One region of the Blautia hydrogenotrophica DSM 10507 genome, then DNA from elsewhere that is predicted to be linked to it. Evidence: riboswitches for the same ligand, from Rfam matches in the RefSeq annotation. Region 1 holds a riboswitch; each other region holds the start of a gene.
The links. Region 1 has a riboswitch for cobalamin ahead of BLHYD_RS09645 (leucine-rich repeat protein). Riboswitches for the same ligand answer to the same signal wherever they lie in the genome.

Region 1 (3,280 bases):
TATTATTTTAGAGCCAGATTTGATGGAAATGAGAGGCAAGGTTATCCTAATGATGGTCGTTTTCGTGTAACAGCGCAAAGAGGGTACCGTTTTATTGGGCATGGTGAATGGAGTGTATTTGCAGAAGAACATGATCCGATTAGATCTTTAGGGATAAGTGAAGATATGAATTGGGTATCTGAAAGTGCTTATGATATATGGCAGTGGAATTTTAATTCAGACACGGATTTTGTCAGTTGAGGTGTTTTATGTGGAAAGGTGAAATCTTATATGCATGGCTTTATTATGGGTTTGTGCTGTCTGTGTTCTCGTTGGGATTCACTGTTGTGGTTTCAAAAATATGGAAGAGGAGAAAGAAGAGCCTGCGTGAAAAAATCATGTTTTTTTGTTTGGGGTTAGTTTTGGCGTATGTACTTCAGATTTTCCTGTGCTATCATCCTTTTATTCGTTATGCCTCTCCAAACCACCGGAAGCTGTCTGAGCAGGCCGAGGAGGAGATGGTTGAGCGGTTTTGCCACATTCAGAATCATTCGCCGCTGACAGCGTATTACTATCAGGTAGTGTATGTGCAAAGTGATGAAGATTACCGAGTGGAAGTACATTATCTGTACTCTATCCACGGAAAAGTCATGGGTAGAGTCTACGGAGATGAGACTGGTATTCGGACAGGAATGTGAAAAAACGCTCGACAAACGTATGAGTAAATAAATTGTGAACAAATCTTAATTTTATATAAAAGGAGGTTATCAGACAGAGACTGGAAGCTTCACCATCGGAGATACCGGCTTGTTATTGAGGTGAGAGTTTCTCTTTGTATAGGGAGAGGACGCGGATACCAACTGATATGAGAAATCAGCAGCATAAACTGACACCTGGAGAGTAGAACTATCTGGCGATGGCGGATAATTATCAGACGGTGACAAGTACCTTCAACGAAGGAAAGAATTCTGCGAGCTGTTCACGGACCATCGCCGTGCAGATGGAAAAAAGGAACGAAAGTAACGTTCTCCATTAATGCAAATTTTCCAGAATATCAGAAGTTTACGGTATACAGCAACGCAGATCAGGTGATCGAGACCAGAAAATTCGGAATCTATTATCTAGCGCCAGGCGAGTATCGTTACAAAATCGAGGCAAAAGGCTACTTCACCAAAGAGGGGGAGTACTGGAGATAAGGGAAGCACGACTTCCTACACCGACACCGGCCTGAAATCCGGGCAGACGTACTACTACACTATGCGGGCATACCGCACGGTAAATGGTGAGAAGATCTTCGGTTCCTATTCCGACTGGAAGACCGTGAAGGTGAAATAAGGGAATTAAAAAAAACGAAATGAAAATTTAATATAATTGTAATTAATTAAGATTTACATGGCCAGAAAAGAGGGATATAATAATTACGCAAAATGAATAGAGGCTTTGGTTAGGTTTTGATACCTATTTAACGGAATCTGGTGAGAATCCAGAACAGCCTATCTCTACTGTAAGAGGGACGAACGGACGATATGCCACTGGAGGATACTCTGGGAAGGCGTTCTAGTAGGAAGAACTTAAGTCAGGATACATAACAAAGCCTAGGGGAAAACGTTTGTGAGTACGGCAGGCGAAAGACCGAGTCACCATATTATATTATTATAGAAAAGATAGCGTAGTCCTTTCTGCGGGAGAAAGGATGAAGCTATCTTTTTGTCTTTTTTCGGCTTTTTGCGGAGGAGAGCAGGAAAGGAGGAAAAAAATTCGCTCGCAGATGTTTTCAAAAAATAACGATCGAGTAAAAAGGAGAAAGAAATGAAATTTAAGGCGTACAAAAAATTTATGGCTTTATTGATGACGGGAGCCATTGCTGCTACAGGAGTGCCGGTGACTGCACTGGCAGCTGAGGATGTGGCTGTTGAGGCGTCATTCCAGAGCGAGGAGGAGGCCTCAGGGAAGGCTGAGGAAAGCTTCTCCAGTTCTGTATCCCAAGAGGAGCCCTTTGAAGCTGAGGATTTTGCCGAGGTGTTGGCAGAGGAAGCTGCGGTACAGGAAGGTACCTGCGGCGAAAACGTGACATGGAAACTCTCTGAGGACGGAGAGCTGCGCATCAGCGGAAGCGGGGAGATGACGGATTACTCTGTCGCAGACGCATCGCCGTGGTCTGAGCTGGTGGACAGCATCAAGACGGTTGTGATCGAAGACGGGGTCACGAGCATTGGCGACAGAGCCTTTAGAAGATGTATGCAGATGACAGAGATTTCCATCCCGGACAGCGTAACCAGCATTGGAAAAAATGCTTTTGACTACTGCATAAGCCTGGGTGAGATCTCTATTCCAGACGGCGTGACCAGTATCGGCAGTGAAGCATTTTCCATGTGCAGAGTTCTGGAGAGTATTCAGCTGCCGGCTTCTCTGAAAGAAATAAGCACCAGCATGTTCATGAGTTGCTCAGCGCTGAAGGAATGTGTGATTCCGGATGGCGTGGAAAAGATCGGGTCGCAGGCGTTCTATGGTGCGAAGCTGGAGAAAGTGACAATCCCTGCCAGCGTCAACACGATTGAAGTGTATGCGTTCGGTCAATGCCCTTTGATGGACGTGGTGATGGGAGGAGATGCGCCGGCGTCTACGGATACGAACGCCTTTTATAACTGTCCGGATGATATGATCGTGAGTGTTCCGGCAAGGGCGGAAGGATATTTCGAGGATCCGTGGCTGTATATGGACGTGCAGTTTAGGGAGGAACACGTGGATGAACTGAATGCGATCAGAGCAGCTCTCCTGGATCAGGCTAAGAGTGACAACGCATTCTGGGATCTATTGAACCGTGTGAATGCGGGTGAGACACTGTCAGAAGAAGAGAAGGCAGATGCTTGCGCAAGAGCGGTGGAGATGGCGACAGCTCCTTATCTGGATACCAGTGAGCTGGCGATGGCTGCGATCGCAATTAACGCGATGGGATTGGACGCGTCACAGGTGACGAGCGGCGAGAAGACTGTCGATTTAATTGCCTTAATGAGTGTCAGAGTATATCAGAATCTGGTGGCCTACCACCCTGAGGATGAGATGGGTTCAGAGCTGGAAGACTGGACGTTGGCATTGGCTGCCTATGACAGTGGAAATCATGAGCTTCCCGCCAATGCGGTCTGGACCAGAGATAAGATCATAAAGCACATTTTGGACAGCCAGGATGAAAAAGGAGGCTGGCATTTCTTTGACAAAAATACTTTTGACTGGCATCCGTATGCGACGGCACAGACGATGCTTGTGTTGGCACCGTACTATACGGAGAATGACGAAGTCAGAG
Region 2 (3,280 bases), 690 kb from region 1:
CCTGTCTTCTATCTTAGAGGCGGTATTCGGCGGGAAAAGCTTTCCATCTCTCAAAAACTTATTCTAAACTTGATGGCAAAAAAGCTGGCTGCACCAGTCAAGAGAGGCGGCCTGGACTCTATCTCTAACGCTGACTATCAGGTTGTAGATTCTATTTTACACAGTAACAGTTTTGTCAAAGAACAAAATCTCGAGGAATTTCTCTTTTGGTACCGTACACAAACCGAAGTGAATCCCTATAATAAACCTGTTATTTAGAATTTGTTTATGATTTTCCCAAAACCTTTAGGAATTTTCCATAATTTGCTCACATTTATATTGTATAGTATTACTTGGATAGATGAATAACCACTCTCTATCTCCCCCCTCAAACAAGTTAAAGACAAAACCAGACGATACACTCGTCTGGTTTTGTCTTTTTCCTCTCCTCCACTCTGGGAACGCTCATCAATTTTAATTTTCCACCCGCTCCCCTCCATGTACAAAGTCACAGAGACTTCTCAGCGCCTGCCGACAGATAGTGAATCTGTTCCCCCAGCAGCTTCTTTAGCTCTTCATAGGCTTTGACTCCCGTACAGTGGCAAGTATAGTACTCACAAGGCCTGCACATCAGATGGGATGCCAACTTCTGGTAGAATTCACAGCGTTTCTTTTCATCTTCCTCATAAATATTATTCAGATGAAGACCGCCGATTACCTGTGTCAGAGGGCCCCCTGGCAGCTCTTCTGCCTTACTCAGAATATTTACGATACCGTTATGAGCGCAACCGCAGACCAATACTCTTCCAGCCTCCTGATGTACCAAAAGATTCTGTTCATGTTCGAAAGTATCAAGTTCTTCTTTTCCATCCTTTTCCCAGTAAAGATTGTCATTGGCCGGAGATGCACAGATTCTTCCTCTCACTCCTGAGAACACTTCCAATTCTTCATCCAGACGGTAGCCACCTCTGTGTACAACCAACCTGGAATGATCCCTCAGGGCTGAATCCAGCCCTATATAGCGGATTCTCTTAGGATGAGCATCGTGGGCATAATATTTTCCAAACACTCCGGCCTGCACATGAACATCTGCTCTGGAATTCTCCTGTAAAAATGCACTCAGTCCGCCTCCGTGGTCATAATGTCCGTGGGATAAAAAAGCCACATCCACCTGGCTGATATCCACTCCCAGCCTCTTTGCATTTTCCAAAAAAGAGGCATCTGGTCCCATATCAAACAAAACCTTATGCCTCTGAGTCTCTATATATAAACTAAGTCCATGGCGGCACAGATACCTCTCTGATACCGCTGTATTTTCCATCAAAACCGTTATTTTCATTTTCTTCTCCATTTCCACAGACTTCTTTGTACTATTTCTTCTGATTCTTTTTCACTAGCTCCATGATCTCATGATATTTACCCGTCACATATCCATAATTTTCCCGCCTATGAGGTAACATGCACTTAGAACAATCCTTAATCCCTCCGTCTAATATTCTGAAATTGCCACCGCATTTATCTCCTAACGCATACAGAGGACAATAACAGAACAGACAATTAAAATTCTCAAGGTCCTTTGTCTCATGGCACGGAAAGTACTCGCAATTTTTGTGACAAAAAAAAGAGAACTCCTTGTCCTCCCAAAACTCTTTCTTCTCTTTCATTGTGAACTCCTCTTTAAGGGGGGTGCGATTTACTCCAGCGCTAGACAGTTCGTTCATGAGTGCGCGGAGGGAACGAATGACCAGAGTAAATCGCCTGCCATTTAATCATGCATAATTCATATGAACAGGCGGATTCCATAAAAAGCATCTGTTCTTACAGATACGCATCTGAGATTGCGGATTATCTCAGAAGTGGCTGTTACACTTTACACGGAAGCTTCACCTCGCCATACTAAGCAGGTTTCCTGGCTCCAGGCTCATCGCTCTGTCTCTCCTTCTCATGCGCACTGCGCACAATGGATTCTCGAGACTTCACTCCTCTGATACAGTGACCGGATCGCTCAGGCATCTCACCTGATTCCCTTTTCCATCCATTCCCACAATAAATGGCTGGCACTTAATATGTTCATTATGGAATTATACAGGGTGTATTATAGCATTGTGGTACACCAATGTCAAGTGCTATTGCCGAATTTCCTACAAATATTGTAACAGTTCAACCATATAGTGTGACAAGGGGCTTACCCAGCATACGAGCCCTCTTGCCGCCTATCGGCAGCACCTCCAAAAAGTATAAGCTACAGATTGCTCCGTGCATCGCACTCCCGCAATCCTAACAGGCATTCACACTCCGGCGCATACGCCTGTGTGCTCACACAGTAAAAAGCCGCTGCAAAATAGCCTTGAACTATCTTGCAGCGGACTCTCAACTCAATTACATAACTCTTCTTACTGAAAGAATTGTACGGTAAGCCGCATTGTCACTAATCTTGATACCACCTGCTGGATATGGAGCACTATTGGATGCGTGAACAATCCTGCCACCTCCAAGATAAATTGCCACATGTCCGCCGTAGCAGATCAAGTCTCCTGGCTGTGCCTCTGAGTAAGAAACCTCTGTTCCCACGTTCATCTGGTCATAGGAAGTTCTCGGAAGACTCACTCCAAAATTTGCATACACACTCTGAACAAAACCTGAACAGTCAGCTCCATTTGTAAGGCTTGTTCCACCGTATACATAAGGATTTCCCACAAACTGTGTAGCATAGTCAGCTACCGATGAACCACTTCCAGAATAACTTACAGAAGAATCTGTACTGCCTGACTCACTGTAGTCTGTGTCCTCCACAGTGTTGTCCTCATCGATGACATTTCCATACTCATCAGTAACCACATCCTCAGAGCCATCCTCCTCATAAGTGCCATCTTCTTCTGTGTAATCTTCTTCACCGTCTGCATCCTCAGCATCAGTATCTTCTTCCTGATTATTTGCCTCCTCGGCAGCAGCTGCAGCAGCCGCAGCTTCCGCTTCTGCCTGACGTCTCGCCTCTTCCTCAGCGGCAATCCTCTCAGCTTCCAGTCTCTGAATCTCTGCCGTCTGTTCTTCCAACAAGGCTGCATATTCATTGGCCTGCTGTTGTGCATAAGCAATCTCATTGCTTGCATTGTTAGCCGCACTCTGTTTCTCACTAATCTGTACTTCCAGGTTCGCCTGATTTGCCTCCTGCTCAGCCTTCATGTCTTCCAGCTCAGCTTTCTCTCCATTCAACTGCACGCCCAGAGTTTTGATCTCCTTGATCGTCTCCACATATTTATTTAAAGCGTCACGGTCATATTTATACATCTTCTGAGTATAC
Region 3 (3,280 bases), 540 kb from region 1:
TGCTGCTCCTCGCAGGCTGCTTCCATCTTAAAACTATCCATATCATACAGAGTCACCTGTGAAAGCTGCGCCAGCGCAGGTTCCACATCTCTCGGTACTGCAAGATCAATGAGAATCACTGGATGTCCCAATTCTATTCCTTCAAACAGCTCTCGGCGCAACGTGTAATTAGGGCTGGCCGTAGCACTGACTACCAAGTCACATTTTGGCAGATATTCCATTCTCTCTCCATAATTAATGCGCTTGCATCCCATCGGTATATTCACGACACCGCTGCGATACTGGCGAACAGTCACCGTCACATCTGCACCGTTTTCTCTCAGAGTCTGAGCGGTAATCTTTCCCATCTCACCATTTCCAATAACCATACAGGTCTTTCCCTTGACCTCATAGCCTTTTTCTCTTAGGCAGGCAATCGCCTGATGAATCACAGAGAGATTGCCTCTAGAAAATGCAACTTCTGTCTTAATCTTTTTCCCGGCAGTGATCGCCATACGAAACAACACTTCCAGCACACTATCCGTAGTAAAATGCTCTCTCGCCAAAGACAGGGCATCTTTTACCTGGGTCAGAATCTGATCCTCCCCTAAAATCTGTGATTTTAATCCGCTGGTCAAATAGAATAAATGTTCCACGGCCTCTGCGTCTTTTCTTTCAGTAAAACAATCTCTGTACTGTCCCGCCGGAACTTCTTTTATCTTACAAAGACTGGCATAGAGATCCCCCTCCCAGTCTTCGGCAGTGCTGACCCACACCTCCATGCGGTTGCAGGTTGATAAAATAATGCAGCCTGATATCTCATTCTCCTGAAGCAATTCTTCCATAGCACTGCTGGCATCCTTCTTTGTAAATGCAAATTTAGCCCGAATATCCACAGGTGCCATACTGTGATCAATTCCGATCATGGAAATACTCATAGTTCTTCTTCCCCTAACTTTCCTTTGTCTTTCTCATAAGACTTCTTCTGATCTTATTTCGCTTTTTTTATCATATCATAACCCCATTCAATGTCAATTCTATGGTTTCTTTTTTTCAAAAAATTCTCCCTCACAAACTTGGATCTGTCAGGAAAAATCATCTGTGAATAGCTGTAAAACGTTTAAAAAAACACTGTATAATAGTTGACAATTCATAATCGAAAGCCTATAATAAATTTCGGCAATTTCTTGTATATGGTCCTTAAACAGGATAAATGGGAAAAGAGTGCAAATCTCTTACGGTCACGCCGCTGTAAAGGAGGAGCGTTCCCCACAATCCACTGGTTCGCCGGGAAGGAGGGGAAATCGCAGAGATTCCTAAGTCAGAATACCGCCATATACAAGCTTCGCACATGGTTACGAACGATGACCTGGTGCTTATGTTTCTTCTGCCAAAAGAGAAGGAACCGCTGCGCCTGTCTGTCGCTCAGACAGGCTTTTTGTATATCAAAAGCGACTGACGACAGCTCTTATGCCAGCCCTGTGCCTTTGTCTTACTTCATTTAAAGAAAGGGGAACTAAAAATGACCAAAAAACAAAAAAAGATTGTATTGCTATCCACAATCTTTGCCTTGACTTTCGGAATTACTCCCGCAGTCAGCGCCATGCATATCATGGAGGGATATCTTCCCGGCACCTACTGTATCGCCTGGGGTATCCTGTGTATTCCTTTCCTGGCAGCAGGCTTTTTCTCCATGAAAAAGACAGTGGCTGCTAACTCCCGGCTACTGCCGCTTCTAGCGATGGCCGGCGCTTTTGTGTTCGTGATTTCTTCACTGAAAATTCCGTCTGTGACTGGGAGCTGCTCCCACATGACAGGAACCGGATTAGGTGCCATTCTTTTTGGACCATCCGCTGTCAGCATCCTGGGCATTATCGTCTTACTTTTCCAGGCTATCCTGCTGGCTCACGGCGGGCTGACTACCTTAGGAGCAAACACATTTTCCATGGCTGTCGCAGGCCCGTTTGTCTCTTACGGAGTCTTCCTTCTCTGCAAAAAAGCCAATGTAAATCGAAAAGTCAGCGTCTTTTTAGCAGCCACTTTGGGAGATCTGTTTACCTACTGTGTAACCGCTATCCAGATGGCTTTCGCTCACCACGCGGATACTAGCATTGCAGGCGCTATGGGAAAATTTTTGACAGTATTTGCACCAACACAGATACCTTTGGCAATCATCGAAGGAATTTTGACGGTTCTGATTATCTCCGCGTTGGAGACCTATGCAAAACCGGAGCTGCGTTCCATCGGATTTTTAAAGGAGGTGCACTGATATGAAAAAATCGACGGTGCTCATTTTAATTATTGTTGTCATTCTCATGGCTTTTATTCCACTGTTTGCCATGCCTGATAAGGAGTTCGGCGGTTCTGACGATGCGGGAAGCGTTGTTGTCGAAGAAGTCGACTCTAGCTATACACCATGGTTTGAACCAATCTTTGAAAAAGCTCTCGGTCATGAACTTCCCGGAGAAGTCGAAAGCCTGCTGTTTTGTCTTCAGACAGGTATCGGCGTGGGTGTGATCGCTTTTGTCATGGGCAGATATGTAGAACGGAAAAAATGGCTCAGAGAAGAATAATTTCTGTATCCCGGCGAAAGGAGTACTTATGATTGCCATCGATCAGCTATGTTACCGCTCTAAACTTAGATATCACAATGCCGGAGAAAAATTTGCATTTACAACCCTGACCCTTTTATTTTGTGTGGTCAGTCGTTCTGTTGTAATTGCTGGAATTGTCCTGGTAACGACAGGGATTCTCACCATATACAAGGGTGGAATCCCTTTTTTCCGTTATCTGAAATTCCTCACAGTCCCTCTAGTCTTCCTGATTCTGAGTACTGTGGCCATCGTCTTAAATGTCTCAAAGACACCGTCAGATCTCTTCGCTCTTTCCATTGGAAGCTGGTATTTGACCGGCAGCAAAGCTTCCTTATTATATGCAGTACAATTGATTTTGACTGCACTGGCAAGTGTCTCTTGTCTGTACTTTTTTTCATTTAGTACTCCTATCACAGATTTTATCCATGTATTGCAGAAACTGCACTGTCCTCGGTTAATCATCGAACTCATGCTTCTGATCTATCGATTTATTTTTATACTTATGGAGATATCCTCGGCAATCACAACCGCCCAGAACTCTCGTCTGGGCAATAAGGATTTCATCACCTCATGCAAATCCTTCGGTTTCATGGCCTCAGCTCTCCTAATCCGGGCAATCAAAAAATCCAATCTTCTCTACGATGCCATGGAATCCCGTTGTTATGACGGAACCATCCGCGTACTTCATGAGAATTTTCCGCCCAAAA

Region 2: linked by a shared signal. The riboswitch ahead of BLHYD_RS13375 (cysteine-rich small domain-containing protein) and the one ahead of BLHYD_RS09645 (leucine-rich repeat protein) in region 1 are both predicted to bind cobalamin.
Region 3: linked by a shared signal. The riboswitch ahead of BLHYD_RS07195 (energy-coupling factor ABC transporter permease) and the one ahead of BLHYD_RS09645 (leucine-rich repeat protein) in region 1 are both predicted to bind cobalamin.

What each region holds. Positions count from the first base shown of each region.
Region 1 covers NZ_CP136423.1:2,079,520-2,082,799, reverse strand. The annotation lists gene BLHYD_RS09655 (hypothetical protein) at 1-240, shown strand, start outside; gene BLHYD_RS09650 (hypothetical protein) at 249-677, shown strand; cobalamin riboswitch at 1,404-1,586, shown strand; gene BLHYD_RS09645 (leucine-rich repeat protein) at 1,789-3,280, shown strand, end outside.
Region 2 covers NZ_CP136423.1:2,765,307-2,768,586, forward strand. The annotation lists gene BLHYD_RS13365 (hypothetical protein) at 1-258, shown strand, start outside; gene BLHYD_RS13370 (MBL fold metallo-hydrolase) at 488-1,318, opposite strand; gene BLHYD_RS13375 (cysteine-rich small domain-containing protein) at 1,350-1,643, opposite strand; cobalamin riboswitch at 1,862-2,059, opposite strand; gene BLHYD_RS13380 (C40 family peptidase) at 2,359-3,280, opposite strand, start outside.
Region 3 covers NZ_CP136423.1:1,539,374-1,542,653, reverse strand. The annotation lists gene hemA (glutamyl-tRNA reductase) at 1-917, opposite strand, end outside; cobalamin riboswitch at 1,157-1,330, shown strand; gene BLHYD_RS07195 (energy-coupling factor ABC transporter permease) at 1,502-2,248, shown strand; gene BLHYD_RS07190 (energy-coupling factor ABC transporter substrate-binding protein) at 2,250-2,552, shown strand; gene cbiQ (cobalt ECF transporter T component CbiQ) at 2,581-3,280, shown strand, end outside.